Linked DNA regions of Pararoseomonas sp. SCSIO 73927. The protein of the gene in region 1 interacts with the protein of each later gene in a pairwise test. Links are inferred from orthologs where the notes say so. Each region holds a gene or a part of one and is shown in the gene's direction. Other genes may lie near its edges.

Region 1 (8,406 bases):
GTGCCGCCCGTGACGGCGCTGCGGTCGCCGCCGCTCTCGCGGATCACGGGCGCGCTCTCGCCCGTCACCGCCGCCTCGTTCACGCTGGCGATGCCCTGCACCACCTCGCCGTCGGAGGGGATGAGGTCGCCGGGCTCCACCAGCACGAGGTCGCCGATATGCAGCTCCGTCGCGCCGCGCGGCTGCCAGAGGGATCGGTCCTCGGCGCGGATCAGCAGCTTGGCCTGCGTGTCCGTGCGCGCGCGGCGCAGGCTTTCCGCCCGCGCCCGGCCGCGCCCCTCCGCCACCGCCTCCGCGAAGGTGGCGAAGAGGACGGTGAACCAGAGCCAGAGGGCGATCCCGGCCTGGAAGCCCCAGGGCTCCCCGCGACCGGCGGCGCTGGCGGCCAGGACGGTGACGAGGACGGAGACGATTTCCGTGACGAAGATCACGGGATTCCGGAGCAGCGTCGCCGGGTTCAGCTTGCGGAAGGCATCCCCGACCGCCCGCGGCAGCAGCGCCGGGTCGAGCATCGGGGCGCGGGCGCGGGTGGGCGCGCCGGGGCCGGTGGTGGTGTCGAGCATGGTGTGCCTCAGAAGGACTTGCCGGCGAGCATCGTGAAGTGCTCCGCGATCGGCCCGAGGGTGAGGGAGGGCAGGAACTGCAGCCCGCCGAGGATGAGGATCACGCCCGCCAGCAGCCCGGCGAAGAGCGGACCGTGGGTGGGGAAGGTGCCCGAGCCCTCCGGCGCCTTGGCCTTGGCGGCGAGGGAGCCAGCGATGGCCATGACGGGCACCACGAAGGCGAAGCGCCCGAGCAGCATGGCGATGCCGAGGGTGGTGTTCAGCCAGGGCGTGTCGGAGGTCAGGCCGCCGAAGGCCGAGCCGTTGTTCCCCGCCGCGGAGGTGTAGGCGTAGAGCATTTCCGTCAGCCCGTGCGGCCCGGCATCCTGGATGGAGGAGGCGGCCAGTGGCAGCACGACCGAGACGGCGGTGAAGCCGAGGATCGCGGTGGGCAGGATCAGCACCGCCAGCATGGCCAGCTTGATCTCCCGCGCCTGCACCTTCTTGCCCAGGTATTCCGGCGTGCGCCCCACCATCAGCCCGGCGACGAACACCGCCAGCAGGGCGAAGACGAGCATGCCGTAGAGGCCCGATCCCACGCCGCCCGGCAGCACCTCGCCGAGCTGGATGAGAAACAGGGGGACCATCCCGCCCAGCGGCGTGAAGCTGTCCAGCATCGCGTTCACCGCGCCGCAGGAGGCGCCCGTGGTGGTGGCAGTGAAGAGCGCGACGAGCGGCAGGCCGAAGCGGAGGTCCTTGCCCTCCATGTTGCCGAGCGCCGGATCGACGCCCATGGCCGTCATCAACGGGTTGCCCGCGGCCTCGGCGGCGTAGATGGCGGCGGTGGCGGCCACGACGAAGCCGAGCATCACCGCCAGCAGCGCGCGGCCCTGGCGGATGTCGCCGACGATGCGCCCGAAGGCGAGGCAGAGCGCGAAGGGGATCACGGCCTGCGCCATGATCTGCAGCGCGGTCGCGATCGCGTCCGGCCCCTCGAAGGGGTGGAGCGAGTTCACGCCGAAGAAGCCGCCGCCATTGGTGCCGAGGTGCTTGATGGCGATCTGGAAAGCGGCCGGGCCGAGCGGGACCGTCTGCTCCGCCCCCTCCAGCGTGGTGGCGGTGACGTAGCCCGCGAAGGTCTGCGGCATGCCGAGCGCGACGAAGACGAGGCCCAGCACCACCGCCAGCGGCAGAAGGACATAGAGCGTGACGCGGGTGAGGTCCGCCCAGAAGTTCCCGAGCTCCCGCACCCCACCGCGCGCGAAGGCGCGTGAGACGGCGAGGGCAAGGGCCATGCCGGTCGCGGCCGAGAGGAAGTTCTGCACCGCCAGCCCGGCCATCTGGGACAGGTAGGAGGCCGCGACCTCGCCCGAATAGGCCTGCCAGTTCGTGTTGGTGACGAAGCTGACGGCCGTGTTGAAGGCGAGCCAGGAGGACATGCCGGAAACGCCCGCCGGGTTCAGCGGCAGCACGCCCTGCAGGCGCAGGATCGCGAAGAGCAGCACGAAGCCGGCGGCATTGGCGGCGAGCATGGCGAGGACGTAGCCGCGCCAGTCCTGCCCGCGCCCGGGATCAACCCCGCCGGCGCGGTAGAACAGGGCTTCCACCGGCCGCAGCCAGGTGACGCGGCCGTCGGCGACGGCGGCGATGTAGCGCCCGAGCGGTACGGCGGCCGCCACGGTGAGCGCGAGGACGAGCGCGATCTGCGCCCAGCCGAGGATGGTCATGGGTCAGAGATCCGGATCACAGGCTCTCGGGGCGCAGCAGCGCCCACAGGAGATAGGCCAGGAGGCCGGCGGAGACGGCACCGCCGAGGATGAGGTCGAGCACGGCGCGTCAGACCCGTTCGCAGGCGGCGGCATAGGCCGCGAGGAGCGCGAAGGCCCCGAGGCCGAGCGCGAGGAGGAGGATGTCGAGCATGGCGGTTCCCTGCCGGCACGGGCCGGCGACTGCACAGGGATTCAGTCCCGCGGGCGTAAAAACACCATTCGGGAAGGCGGGCAGCCCCGTAAAAAGCGCGTAAAGCCCGGAGGTAACCTCTCGTTTTTACGCGGCCTTTATGCCGGGCGCCCGTTCCCGGCATCGCGCCTTTACGTGCCCTTCGCCAGACTCCCGCGGGTTCGCGCCTCGGGGAGTGGGAGCATGTCGGCCGCCATCGCGCCTCTGCCGGGGCTGCACCGCTCATCCCTCGGCCCGGGCGGAAGCCTCACCTTCGCCAGGCGCATCCCGCCCGGCCGCACCGGGCTCTGCGCCTTCCTGGCCCTGCTGCTCTGGGGCCTCTTCGGATCGCTCGCCATGGGCCTACGCAGCCCGGCCACGGCCAATCCGGCCCACGCCATGCTGTGGCTGGCCGGGGCGGTGGTGATTGCCGCCGTCGCGCTCGTCTTGGGCTTCCTCGCCGGCCATGCGAAATCCTAGGGAGAGGGGGACCGCTCCCCCGCTCCCTCCTACTGCCTGACCGGGTCCATGCCGTCCTCCACACGACCTGCCGAGCCGCCCCGCCCGGATCCCGACGCCCTGCTCGATGCGGCGCGGCGGGAGGGGCGAGGCCGGCTGAAGGTGTTCCTCGGTGCCGCCCCGGGCGTGGGCAAGACCTTCGAGATGCTGACGGAGGCGCGCCGCCGCGCGCTGGGCGGCACGGATGTGGTGGTGGGCCTGGCCGAGACGCACGGGCGCGCGGAGACGGCCGCGCAGCTCGCGGGGCTGGAGGTGCTGCCCCGCGCCCGGCTGGACTACCGCGGCCAGGCGCTGGAGGAGTTCGACCTGGACGGGGCGCTGGCCCGCCGGCCGGCGATCCTCGTGCTGGACGAGCTGCCGCATACCAACGCGCCGGGCAGCCGCCACCCCAAGCGCTGGCAGGACGTGGAGGAGCTGCGCGCCGCCGGGATCGAGGTCTGGACGGCGATGAACGTGCAGCACCTGGAGAGCCTGTCCGACGCCGTTGCGCGCATCACCGGCGTGCGCGTGGCGGAGACGGTGCCGGACGGTGTGCTGGCGGGCGCCGACGCGGTGGAGCTGATCGACATCCCGCCCGCCGAGCTGCTGGAGCGGCTGCGCCAGGGCAAGGTGTATCGCGCGGACCAGGCGGAGCGCGCCCTCCGCGGCTTCTTCCGCGAGGGCAACCTCGCCGCGCTGCGGGAAATGGCGCTGCGCCGCACGGCGGAGCGGGTGGACGCGGACGTCACCGGCTACATGCGCGCCAACGCCATCTCCGGCCCCTGGCCGACCGGCGACCGCGTGATGGTGCTGGTGGGGGGCGATCCCGCCGCGGAGAACGTGGTGCGCCATGCGCAGCGCATCGCCGCCACGCTGCGCGCGCCCCTCGTGGCGCTGCACGTGGAACGGCCGGGCGCGGCGGGGGGCGATCCAGGCACTGCGCTGCGCTTCGCCGAGACGCTGGGGGCGGAGACGGAGACGGTGGTGGACACCGACGTACCCCGCGCCATCCTCGCCGCGGCGGCGGAGCGGAACGTCACCCATCTCGTGCTCGGCCGCGGGCGCCCCTCCCTCTGGCGGCGGCTGACCGGCCGCACCCTTTCCTCCACGCTGCTGCGGCGGGCGACGGACTTCGCCCTGCACCTCGTGCCCGATCCCGTTGGCACGGGGCGGCGCCCCTCCCCTCCCCCGCCCCGCTCCGTTCCGCCCTGGCTCGCACGCGCCTCCGTGCCGCTGCTGGTGCTGGCGGCCACCGGGATCGGCTTCGGGCTGGACGGGATCGTGGCGGAGGGCGCGCTGGGCATGGTGTACCTTGCGGCCACCGTCGCCTCCGCCGTCGCCTTCGGCCCCGCGCACGGCGTGGCGGCGGCCGTGCTCTCCTTCCTGGCCTGGAACTTCCTCTTCATCCCGCCGCGCTACACCCTCACCATCAGCGGCCCGCAGGAGGTGGTGGGGGCGGTCGTCTTCAGCCTCGTCGCGCTGCTGATGGCCGGCACGGCGGGGCGGCTCGGGCACTCCGTGCGGGCGGCGCGGGCGCGGGTCTTCGGGCTGCGCCGGCTGGTGGAGTTCAGCCGCCGCCTGGGCGCGCCGATGAGCCGCGGCGACCTCCTCACCCTCATCGCGGCGGAGGCGGAGCGGGTGGCGGGCTGCCCCTGCTGCGTGCTGATGCCCGTCACGGGCGTGGACCTGCCGGGGCTGGGGCTGGAGGCCTCTCTTTCCACCCACGAGGCCGACCTCGTCGTGCGCGCGGCCGCGCCCGCCGAGGCGGGGCCGGACGACGCTTCCATGGCCGCCGCGCGCTGGGCCTTCGCCCGCGGCGGCGCGGCGGGATGGGGCACGGACACGCTGCCGGCGGTGCCCTGGCAGTTCCAGCCCCTGACCACCGGGGCGGGCGTGGCCGGCCTCGTTGGCCTGCGCTTCGCGGAGCGGGCCGAACCGCTGGACGCGGAGCGCGCCCGGGCACTGGACGCGCTGCTGGACCAGGCCGCCGTCGCGCTGGAGCGGGCCGAGTTGATGGAGGAGCGCGCGCGCGGCGCCGCGCGGGCGGAGGCGGACGCGCTGCGGACGACGCTGCTCACCTCCCTCGGCCACGACCTCCGCACGCCGCTGACGGGCATCCGCGGATCGCTGGAGACGCTGCGGACCATGGGCGACGCGCTCTCGCCGGAGGCGCGGGCCGACCTGATCCTGGCCGCCGAGGAGGAGACGGCGCGGCTCGGGCGCTTTGCCGCCAACGTCCTGGACATGGTGCGGGTGGAGACCGGCGCGGTGCCCCTGCGGCGCGAGCCGGTGGACCTGCCCGCCGCCATCGAGGCCGCGGCGGAGCGCGCGGAGCACGCGGCCGGGCGCCCGCTGGAGCGGCGGCTCGGCGCCTGGCTGCCCACCCCGTCGCTCGACCCGGTGCTGCTCGATCAGGTGCTGGCCAATCTGCTGGACAACGCGATGAAGTTCTCGGGCCCGGGGGGCCGTGTCACGATCGCCGCGCGGCGCGAGGGGGCGAATGTGCTGGTGCAGGTAGAGGATGACGGGCCGGGGATCCCGCGGGAGGACCTGGTGCGGATCTTCGACCCCTTCTTCCGCGCCAGCCGCACGGACCGCATTGCCGCCGGCACCGGGCTGGGGCTCGCCATCGCCCGCGGCCTGACGCGCGCCATGGGGGGAGAGATCGCGGCCGAGAGTCCGGTGGGGGGCGGCAGGGGCACGCGCATGTCGCTGCGCTTCCCGATCGGGGGAGGCGGGGCGTGAGCGGCGCGGACCTCTCCCGGCCGCGCGTGCTGGTGGTGGATGACGAGGCGCAGATCCACCGCTTCCTCGGCCCCGCCCTCGCCGCCTCGGGCTATGAGCCGTTGCGGGCGGAGAATGCGGCGGAGGGGCTGCGCCTGGCCGCCTCCTTCGCCCCCGCAGCCATCCTGCTCGACCTCGGCCTGCCCGACCTGGACGGGCAGGCGGTGATCCCCCGGCTGCGCGGCTTCACGGAGGCGCCGATCATCGTCCTCTCCGCCCGGGACAGGGAGGAGGGCAAGGTGGCCGCCCTGGATGCCGGGGCGGACGACTACGTGGAGAAGCCCTTCGCGCTGGGAGAGCTGCTGGCGCGGCTCCGGGCCGCGCTGCGCCGGGCCGCGGCGCGCGGCGGGGGCGCGACGGAGGCGGTGATCCGGGTGGGGCCGCTGGAGGTGGACCTGGCCGGCCGCATGGCGAGGCTGAACGACGCGCACCTGCGGCTGACGCCGCGCGAGTGGGCCCTGCTGGCCGCCCTGGCGCGTGCGGGGGCCGGCCGGGTGGTGACGCAGCGCCAGCTTCTTCTCGCCGTTTGGGGGCCGGGGCACGCGGAGGATGCGCAGTACCTGCGCGTCTATATCGGGCACCTCCGCCAGAAGCTTGGCGAGGCGGCGGGGCTGATCCGGACGGAGCCGGGCGTGGGCTATAGGCTGGGATCGGCGGAGTAGGGGCTGGGCCGGGAACGCTTTCCGAGGCCCTCGCCGTGCTAGACCAAGCGCGAGAGCAGGCATCGAGCAACTGCCCGAAAACTGCGCCGACGTCGAAAGAGAGGTAAGATGCGATGGTGGGCGCACTAGGGCTCGAACCTAGGACCCGCTGATTAAGAGTCAGCTGCTCTACCAACTGAGCTATGCGCCCATCGCATCGTCGTCCCGGAGGGAAGCGCTGGGCGCCGCCGTCCGGGAGGCGCCTTCTACCGGATCGGGCGAGGAGGTCAACCCCTTTCGCACCGGCGAGACCGGTTGTTGCCCCTCCGGGACGAAGGCGCTGCCTAGTCTCGTGCCGCGGCGAACTCCACATCGCGGTGGACATAGGCGCTGCCAAGCAGCCCGAAGCCCAGCATCACCGTCAGCACGGCGGAGCCGCCATGGCTGATCAGCGGCAGAGGCACGCCGCCCACGGGGATGCTGCCCGTCACCATGGCGATGTTCACGAAGACGTAGAGGAAGAAGTTCGTCCCCAGCCCGAGGGCCAGCAGCCGCCCGAACTGGTGGCGGCAGCGCAGCGCCGTGAGCAGCGCGAAGATGATGACCAGCGCCAGCAGCCCCAGCGTGCCGAGCGCGCCGACAAGCCCGAACTCCTCCGCGATCATGGTGAAGATGAAGTCCGTCTGCTTCTCCGGCAGGAAGTTCAGGTGGCCCTGGGTGCCCTGCAGGAACCCCTTCCCCCACATGCCGCCGGAGCCCAGCGCAATCTTGGACTGGATAATGTTGTAGCCCGCGCCCAGCGGGTCGCTCTCCGGGTCCATGAAGGTCGTGATCCGGGCCTTCTGATAGTCGTGCAGCCGCTCATAGGCGATGGGGGCGGCGAAGCCGACGCCCGCGAAGAGGATGGCGAACTTCCACCACCGCACCCCGGCCGCCCAGAACATCGCGCCCCCGATCATGCAGGTGATGAGGGCCGTGCCGAGATTCGGCTGCTTCAGGATCAGCGCCACCGGCACCAGCACGGCCAGGGCCGGGGGGATAAGGAAGAGCGGGTTGCCCATCCGCTCCCAGCTCGCCCGGTGGAACCAGTGGGCCAGGGCGAGGCAAAGCATGATCTTCATCAGCTCGGAGGGCTGGAGCTGGATGGGGCCGACATCAATCCACCGCTGCGCCCCCTTCCCCACATTGCCGTGGACGAGCACGAGAACCAGCAGAGCCACGCCGACGGCGTAGCCCACCCAGGCGAAGCGGGCGATCACCCGGATGTCGACCAGGGAGAGGGACAGCATGATGACCAGCCCGAAGCCGAAGCGCAGCGCGTGCTTGCTGGCATAGGCGTCCGGCGTGCCACCGCCGGCGGAGTAGAGAGCGACGTAGCCGATCGCCGCCACCCCGCAGAGGACCAGGACGAAGAGCCAGGGGATCTGCCACAGCTTCTCAAGGATGCCGAAGCTGTGCTGCCTCATCAGCAGCCGGCGCTCATACACGGCCGGTTCGCGCAGCATCATGGCGGGGATGTCCCCTTCACGGGTTCCGGGGCGGCGCCGCCTCCGCCACCCGGGCGGGCGGGGCGTTCACCGGCTGGCGGAAGCGGTTGATGGTGTCGGCCATGATGTCGCGCGCGATCGGCGCCGCGGCGCCGGAGCCGGAGGAGCCGTGCTCCACGATGACCGTGACCACGTATTGCGGGTTATCGTAGGGCGCGTAGGCGACGAAGAGCGCATGGGGCCGCCACTCCCGCGGCATGGCTTCCACCCGGAAGCCGCGTTCCCGCTGCTCCCGGCTCACGCGGCGGACCTGGGTGCTGCCGGTCTTGCCGGCCATCTGCCCCATACCTCCCGGCAGCGCGGCGGCCTTGGCGGTGCCGCCGGTCTCGTTCACCACGGCCCACATCCCCTCCCGCACCACGCGCAGGTCGCGCTCGGGGATGCCGAGGGAGGGCCAGTCCTCCGGCCGTACACCCTTCACCGGGCGGCCGCCGATGCTGCGCGTCAGGTGCGGCT
Region 2 (7,902 bases), 870 kb from region 1 along the record:
TCCGCTGCTGGCCACCGCGGAGCCTTCCGCCGAGGCCGACGATGTTTCCGACGCGGGCGCAACCGGCCCCGACGACGAGTCCGATCCTGGCGAGACCGGCCCCGATGGCGGCGAGATCGGCGCGGAGGACGACTCCGACGAGTCCTCTGCGGATGATGACGAGGAGGATGATGAGGACGACGAGGATGAGGAGGAGCAGGAAGCCGAGCCCCGCGCCACCTTCGCCGACCTCGGCCTTTCGGATCCCATCCTGAAGGCGGTGGCGGAGACGGGCTACGTCCACCCCACCCCGATCCAGGAAGCCGCCATCCCCGTGGTGCTGATGGGGCGCGACGTCCTGGGCTGCGCCCAGACCGGCACGGGCAAAACCGCCAGCTTCGTCCTGCCGATGATGGACATCCTGGCCGGCTCCCGCGCCAAGGCCCGCATGCCGCGCAGCCTGATCCTGGAGCCGACCCGCGAGCTGGCGCTTCAGGTGGCCGAGAACTTCGTGAAGTACGGCAAGTACCTGAACCTCAACCACGCGCTGCTGATCGGCGGCGAGAGCATGGATGAGCAGAAGGCCGTGCTTGAGAAGGGCGTGGACGTCCTCATCGCCACTCCCGGCCGCCTGCTGGACCTGTTTGACCGCGGGCGCATCCTGCTGGCGGACTGCAAGGTGCTGGTGATCGACGAGGCTGACCGGATGCTGGACATGGGGTTCATCCCCGATGTCGAGCGCATCGTCTCCATGCTGCCGAAGCTGCGGCAGACCTTGTTCTTCTCCGCGACCATGGCGCCGGAGATCAAGCGCCTGGCCGACGCCTTCCTGCAGAACCCGCGCGAGATCAGCGTCTCCGCCCCCGCCTCGGTCGCCACCACCATCACGGCCGGCCTGTTCTGGGTGGGGGAGCGCGACAAGCGGGAGGCCCTGCGCCGACTCATCAAGCGGGAGCAGGTTCAGAACGCCCTGATCTTCTGCAACCGCAAGGTCGAGGTGGACGTCCTCTTCAAGAGCCTGAAGAAGCACGGCTTCAGCGTGGGGGCCCTGCACGGCGACCTCGCCCAGTCCGTCCGCTTCGCCACGCTCGAGAAGTTCAAGAACAACGAGTTGCAGCTCCTCGTCTGCTCGGACGTGGCGGCGCGCGGCATCGACATTGGCGGCCTCTCCCACGTCTTCAACTTCGACGTGCCCTTCCACGCTGAGGACTACGTCCACCGCATCGGCCGCACCGGCCGCGCGGGGCGGGAGGGCCATGCCTATACCCTGGCCACCGCGGACGAGGCCAAGGCCGTGGCCGCGGTGGAGACCCTGACGGGCCGCCCCATCCCGCCCATGACCATCGAGGGGCTGGACCCGGTGGACCCCGAGGACATCCAGGCCGCGCTGAAGGCGACCGGCCGCGGGCGCGGCCGGGGTCGTGGCGGCGAGGGCCGGGGTGGCCGTGATTCGGGTCGGGGTGAGCGCGGCCGCGGCGATACCAGGCGCGAGCGCGGCGGCGAGGCCCGCGAGGGCGGCCGCCGCGAGGCCCATGCCCGCAAGGACGAGGGCCGGCGCGACGAACCCCGCCGGGACGAGAAGCGCCAGGATGAGAAGCGCCAGGATGAGAGGCGCCGGGACGAGCCCCGCCGCGAGGAGCGCGGCGGCCGTGAGACCCGCGGCGCCGACCGCGTGCTGGACGAGGTGAACCGCGACGCCGCGCGAGAGAGCGGCCGCGACTGGAGCCGCGACGACCGCTCTCGTGATGACCGGGCCCGCGGCGAGGACCGCCCCCGCCGGGACGACCGCCCGCGCGACGACCGCTATCGCGAAGGCGGCCGCCGCGATCGCGACGACCGCCGCTTCCGCCAGGACGATCTCGGCCCCGCCGTGGTCGGCTTCGGCGACGCCGTGCCCGCCTTCATGCTGATCCCCCTGCCCCGGCCGCGCCGGGTGCGGGACGACGAGGCCGAGGCGGCCTGATCTGCCGGGAGGGGTTCCGGCCCCTCCCCGCCTCCTGTCGCTGGCACTCGCCTGCCCCCTGGGGCAGGATGCGACCGCGTTGATTATGCCCATCAGAGGAACGCTGAGATGAACGTCGTCACCCAGGTGTTGCCGGAGGCCCCGCAGGCCCGCGTTCCGCAGAAGATGGGCAGCTTCGTGTGGGAGGACCCGCTACTGCTCGAGGAGCAGCTGACGGAGGACGAGCGCATGATCCGCGACGCGGCGCGCGACTTCTGCCAGTCCAAGCTGCTGCCCCGCGTGATCGAGGCGACCCGGCGCGAGCACTTCGACCGCGAGATCATGAACGAGTTCGGGGAGATGGGCTTCCTCGGCGCGACCCTGGACAGCCACGGCTGCGCCGGCGTCGGCTACGTCTCCTACGGCCTGATCTCGCGCGAGGTGGAGCGGGTGGACAGCGGCTATCGCTCCGCCTTCTCCGTGCAGTCCTCTCTGGTGATGTACCCGATCCACGCCTTCGGCTCCGAGGAGCAGAAGGACAAGTATCTGCCGAAGCTCCGCACCGGCGAGTTCGTCGGCTGCTTCGGCCTGACCGAGCCCGACGCCGGCTCCGATCCCAACTCCATGCGCACCCGCGCCAAGAAGGTCGATGGCGGCTATCTCGTCTCCGGCTCCAAGACCTGGATCTCCAATTCCCCGATCGCCGACGTCTTCGTGGTCTGGGCGAAGGACGACGAGGGCGTGCTGCGCGGCTTCATCCTCGAGAAGGGCATGAAGGGCCTCACCGCCCCGAAAATCGAGGGCAAGCTCTCGCTCCGCGCCTCCGTCACCGGCATGATCATGATGGACGAGGTCTTCGTGCCGGAGGAGAACCGCCTGCCCGGCGTGAAGTCCCTCGCCGGCCCCTTCTCCTGCCTCAACCGCGCCCGCTACGGCATTTCCTGGGGCGTGCTGGGCGCGGCCGAGGATTGCTGGATGCGCGCCCGCGAGTACACGCTGGGCCGCAAGATGTTCGGCAAGCCCCTGGCGCAGACTCAGCTGATCCAGAAGAAGCTGGCGGACATGCAGACCGAGATCGCGCTCGGCCTGCAGGGCGTGCTGCGGCTCGGCCGGCTTTTCGACGAGCACAAGGCCGCGCCGGAGATGATCTCCATGATGAAGCGGAACAACTGCGGCAAGGCGCTGGATATCGCCCGCGTGTCCCGCGACATGCACGGCGGCAACGGGATCGTAGACGAGTACCACGTGATCCGCCACGTCATGAACCTGGAGACGGTGAACACCTATGAGGGCACGCACGACGTGCACGCCCTTATCCTCGGCCGCGCGCAGACCGGGCTGAACGCCTTCGGCTGATCCGCGCCGCACGACGTCGAGAGGGGGCGGTCCTTCGGGGCCGCCCCTTCCTGTTTCAGGAACCATCATGCGCGTGACAGTCGAGGCCTTGGGCGCCGCCGGGGACGGCATCGCCCGCGAACCATCGGGAGGCACGGGGGCCGGCCGCCCCCTCTTCATCCCCTTCGCCCTGCCCGGTGAGACCGTGGAGGCCGAGCCCGGCCCAGCGCGCGGCGAGGGCCGCGCCGCCACCCTTGTGGCGGTCGAGACCCCCTCCCCCGACCGCGTCCCGCCGCCCTGCCCGCATTTCGGCACCTGCGGTGGCTGCGCCGTGCAGCACCTGTCCCCGCCCGCCGTCGCCGCCTGGAAGGCCGCCCGCGTGGTGGAGGCCCTCTCCCGCGCCGGCTTCCCGGGCATCGCGGTGGAGCCGGCCACCCCCAGCCCGCCCAACAGCCGCCGCCGGGCAGACTTCGCGCTGCGGCGCCGGCCGGACGGTATCACGGTCGGCTTCCACGCCCGCGGCAGCGCCGAGCCCTTTGACATGGCGGCCTGTTTCGTGATCGACCCGCGCCTGCTTGCCCTGGTGGCCCCGCTGCGCGCGATGCTGTCGGGCCTGCCCGCCCTGAAGCGCGCGGGATCGGCCATGGTGAACCTGCTGGACAGCGGCCCGGACCTCTGGCTGCGGACCGACGCGGCGCTGACCCCGGCGGACCGCACGAAGCTTGCCGCCTTCGCGGCGGCGAACGGCATCCCCCGCATCGCCTGGTCCAGGGAGGGCACGCGCGATACGCCGGAGATCGCCGCCCAGTCCGGCCCGGTGCAGGCCGTGCTCGCGGGCAATGCCGTCAGCCCAGCCCCCGGCGCCTTCCTGCAGGCCACGCCGCAGGGCGAGGCCGCCATCGCCGCCGCCGTGCTGGCCGGGCTGCCGAAGCGGCTGCCCGGCAAGCCCCGGATCATTGAGCTGCACGCCGGCCTCGGTACCCTCACCTTCCCGCTCGCCGGCAAGGGCCGGGTGGACGCCTTCGAGGGGGCGCCCGAGGCCGCCGCCGCCCTGCACGCCGCCGCCGGCCGCGCCGGTGCCCGCGTGAAGGCGACCCGACGCGACCTGGTCCGCCAGCCGCTTCTCCCCCCCGAGCTGAACGGCGCCGCCGCGCTCGTACTGGACCCGCCCTTCGCCGGCGCCGCGGAGCAGGCCGCGATCCTTGCCCGCTCCACCGTGCCGCGGGTGATCTACGTCTCCTGCAACCCCGCCGCCCTGTCCCGGGACCTCGTCCCCTTCGCCCGGGCGCCGGGCTGGCGGGTGGCGGGCGCGGTGGCGGTAGACCAGTTCCTCTGGTCCTCCCAGGTGGAGGCGGTCGTCACCCTCGCGCGGGGGTCCTGAAGCGAGGGGCCTGAAGCGTGGACCCTGAAGCGTGGGCCTTGATTAAGCCACGCGCCTCCGGAACTCTTCGGCTCCGCCCGAAGGAACCGGACCCATGGATCGACGCGCGCTGCTTGCGGCCGGCCTCGCCGCCCCTGCCCTGATCCCGGCCGCGATGGCCCAGACTGCGGCTACCGCGCCGGCGGCCGCGCCGCCCCCGCCGCAGGCGCCCGGCTTCTACCGCTTCCGCGTCGGCACCGCCCTCGTCACCATGGTGCATGACGGCCAGGGCGCCCGCCCCAACCCGACCCAGGGCTTCGTCCGCAACGCCTCGGCGGAGGAGGTCACCACCTCCCTCCGCGCCCAGGGGCTGGACCCCGCGCAGATCACGATCCCCTTCACCATCCCCGTGGTCCGCACCGCGCGCGGCACGGTGATGTTCGACACGGGCAACGGCCCCCAGACGGCGGCCGACAGCCGGATCGGGCAGCTCCAGGCGAACCTCTCCGCGGCGGGGATCGACCCCGCCTCGATCGACATCATCGCCTTCACCCATTTCCACGGCGACCATATCGGCGGCCTGCTGGACGGCAGCGGCAACGCCGCCTTCCCGCGCGCCCGGGTCGTGGTGCCGGAAAAGGAGTGGGCCTTCTGGATGGACGAGGGTCAGGCGGCCCGCGCGCCGGAGGCCATGCGCCCGGCCTTCGCCAATGTCCGCCGCCGCTTCGCGCCCTATGATTCGCGGATCGAGCGGATCGGCGACGGCGCCGAGGTCCTGCCGGGCCTCCGCGGTATCGACACGCCCGGCCACACGCCCGGCCACATGTCCTTCCAGCTCACGGATGGTACCGCATCTCTGATGATCCTGGGCGACCTGACCAACCGGCCGGAGCTGAACCTCGCCAATCCCGGCTGGCACCTCGTCTTCGACATGGACCCGACGATGGCGGAGGCGACCCGCCGCAAGGTCTTCGACCGCGTGGCGGCGGACCGCACCCCCTGTGTCGCCTATCACTGGCCCTTCCCGGCGCGCGGGACGGTGGTGAAGGAAGGGAACGGCTACCGGCTCCTGCCCGCGGACTGGTCCAGCGTGCTGTAGGGTGGAAGGCGGCGCGGGCCGCCCCGCCGGATAAGCCAGGCCGGCCTCTCCGCGGCGCAAGGGCGGTGCTCGCGTGTTGCGGGTTCCCGCCTCGCGTGCTCCGCGAGACTTGTTGCACGGGATGGGATATGGTTTGAGGGTCCGTGCGCCTCCGGACGGCGGCAAGATTGCCGCTGTTCACCGAGGCGGAAGGCGCCCGGCAATGCCGCCAGTCCAGCTGGGAACAGCGGCTGAAACAGGCGCAGCCGGCCGGCGTCGCTCCGGTTAGCATCTCCAGGTCGGCCGGATCACTGGCCGCCGCGTGATCTTCCGCCAGCGACGGCCGCGTTCCCCATATGGGAGGTGCGGCAGGGGTCGAGCCGGACAGCTTCTGCTAGAAGGGGGCCGGACCGAGGTGCCGCATCTGGGTCGCCGCCCTGGCGACCGTGACTTCTGGAGTGTTCCATGGCGATCGCCGACCTGTTCCCCGCCCCCGATGGCATCCTGAGCCTCGGGCCTGCGAACAAGGCCGAGCTCCTCGACATGCTCGCGGCCGAGGCTGCCCGCCGCCTTGGGCGCCCGGAGGAGGATACCGAGGAGGACGTCCTGCACGCGCTGATGGCGCGGGAGAAGCTGGGGTCCACCGCGCTGGGGCGGGGCATCGCGCTGCCGCACGCGCGGCTGGACTGGCTGCAGGAGCCCCTGGCGATCCTGGCTCGGCTGACGCAGCCGATCGACTTCGAGGCCCGCGACGGCGAGCCGGTGGATCTCGTCTTTCTCGTCCTCTGGCCGGAATCTACGCCCGAGGGTTTCCTGCCCGCCCTCTCCGGCATCTGCCGCGCGCTGCGCGACAACGGGCTGCCGCGCCGGTTGCGAGGGGCCGGTTCCGCCGCCGAGGCACTGGCGATGCTGCAGGCGATGGACCACGCCGACCCCGACGCCCAACCCTGAAGGGGTAATCCTGACAGGGCGGCCCTGAGAAGGCAGCCCTGAGGAGGCAACCCGGCGGGCCCGCACGGCCCATCCCCTGGACTCACGGAGAAAGGACGGCGCCCAGTGCCCGACGCCCTCGCCCTTTCGGCTGCCATCGGCCTTCCCTATCTCGGCGCGCTGGTCACCGCGCTGCTCCCGCGCAATGGACGCCAGCTGGAGTCCTGGCTGGCCGGCGGCGTGGCGCTGCTGACGCTCGCGACCGTCTGGGCGCTCTGGCTCGCCGTGTCCGGAGGTGAGGTGCCGCGGCTGGAGCTGCCCTGGGTGCCGGAGCTCGGCCTCACCCTCGTCCTGCGCGCGGACGGCCTGGCCCTGGTCTTCGCCGCCATGGTCGCGGGGATCGGCTTCCTCGTCGTGCTCTACGCGCGCTACTACATGTCGCCGGACGACCCGATCCCGCGCTTCTTCTCCTTCCTGCTCTTCTTCATGGGCTCGATGATGGGGCTGGTGCTCTCGGGCAACCTCATCCAGCTCGTCTTCTTCTGGGAGCTGACCAGCCTCTTCTCGTTCCTGCTCATCGGCTACTGGCAGGGATCGGCCGCGGCGCGGGACGGGGCGCGCATCGCGCTCACGGTCACGGCGGGCGGCGGGCTCGCGCTCTTCGCGGGCGTGCTGCTGCTGGGCCACATCACCGGGTCCTACGACCTGGACCGCGTGCTGGCGGCGGGCGACATCATCCGCGCCCACCCGCTCTACACCCCCGCGCTGGTGCTGATCCTGCTGGGCGCCCTGACGAAGAGCGCGCAGTTCCCCTTCCACTTCTGGTTGCCGCAGGCGATGGCGGCGCCCACCCCGGTCTCGGCCTACCTGCACTCCGCCACGCTGGTGAAGGCCGGCATCTTCCTCATGGCCCGGCTCTGGCCTGCCCTGGCCGGCACGGAGGAGTGGTTCTGGATTGTCAGCACCTGCGGCATGGTGACCCTGCTGCTGGGTGCCTACGTCGCGATCTTCCAGCACGATCTGAAGGGCCTTCTGGCCTATTCCACCATCAGCCATCTCGGGCTCATCACCCTGCTGCTAGGCCTGAACAGCCCGCTGGCCCTGGTGGCCGCGGTCTTCCACACCATGAACCACGCGACCTTCAAGGCCTCGCTCTTCATGGCCGCCGGCATCATCGACCACGAGACGGGCACGCGCGACATCCGGCGCCTGTCCGGCCTCAACCGTTCCATGCCCTTCACCGCGCGGCTGGCGCTGGTGGCCGCCGCCGCCATGGCG

What was found.
Region 2: the proteins of VQH23_RS19385 (region 1) and VQH23_RS23515 interact in binary tests that used the Escherichia coli proteins (3 or more experiments, as listed by UniProt). The link is inferred for Pararoseomonas sp. SCSIO 73927 from one-to-one orthologs.

The regions. Positions count from the first base shown.
Region 1 is NZ_CP146232.1:4,101,226-4,109,631, reverse strand. Bases 2,658-5,923 are described here. They hold VQH23_RS19385 (sensor histidine kinase KdpD), read left to right. Parts: upstream 2,658-3,008; coding sequence 3,009-5,723; downstream 5,724-5,923. Other genes in these bases: VQH23_RS19380 (response regulator), read left to right, coding at 5,720-5,923; VQH23_RS19390 (hypothetical protein), read left to right, coding at 2,685-2,960. Outside these bases: potassium-transporting ATPase subunit KdpB, read right to left, coding at 1-563; potassium-transporting ATPase subunit KdpA, read right to left, coding at 572-2,269; kdpF (K(+)-transporting ATPase subunit F), read right to left, coding at 2,286-2,372; more of VQH23_RS19380, read left to right, coding at 5,924-6,424; rod shape-determining protein RodA, read right to left, coding at 6,748-7,911; mrdA (penicillin-binding protein 2), read right to left, coding at 7,928-8,406. UniProt on the Escherichia coli protein: Member of the two-component regulatory system KdpD/KdpE involved in the regulation of the kdp operon. KdpD may function as a membrane-associated protein kinase that phosphorylates KdpE in response to environmental signals.
Region 2 is NZ_CP146232.1:4,972,847-4,980,748, forward strand. The notes cover bases 5,141-7,902. They hold VQH23_RS23515 (PTS sugar transporter subunit IIA), read left to right. Parts: upstream 5,141-6,159; coding sequence 6,160-6,645; downstream 6,646-7,902. Other genes in these bases: VQH23_RS23510 (MBL fold metallo-hydrolase), read left to right, coding at 5,141-5,715; VQH23_RS23520 (monovalent cation/H+ antiporter subunit A), read left to right, coding at 6,751-7,902. In the rest of the region: VQH23_RS23495 (DEAD/DEAH box helicase), read left to right, coding at 1-1,942; VQH23_RS23500 (acyl-CoA dehydrogenase), read left to right, coding at 2,051-3,277; VQH23_RS23505 (TRAM domain-containing protein), read left to right, coding at 3,345-4,637; more of VQH23_RS23510, read left to right, coding at 4,732-5,140. UniProt on the Escherichia coli protein: Seems to have a role in regulating nitrogen assimilation.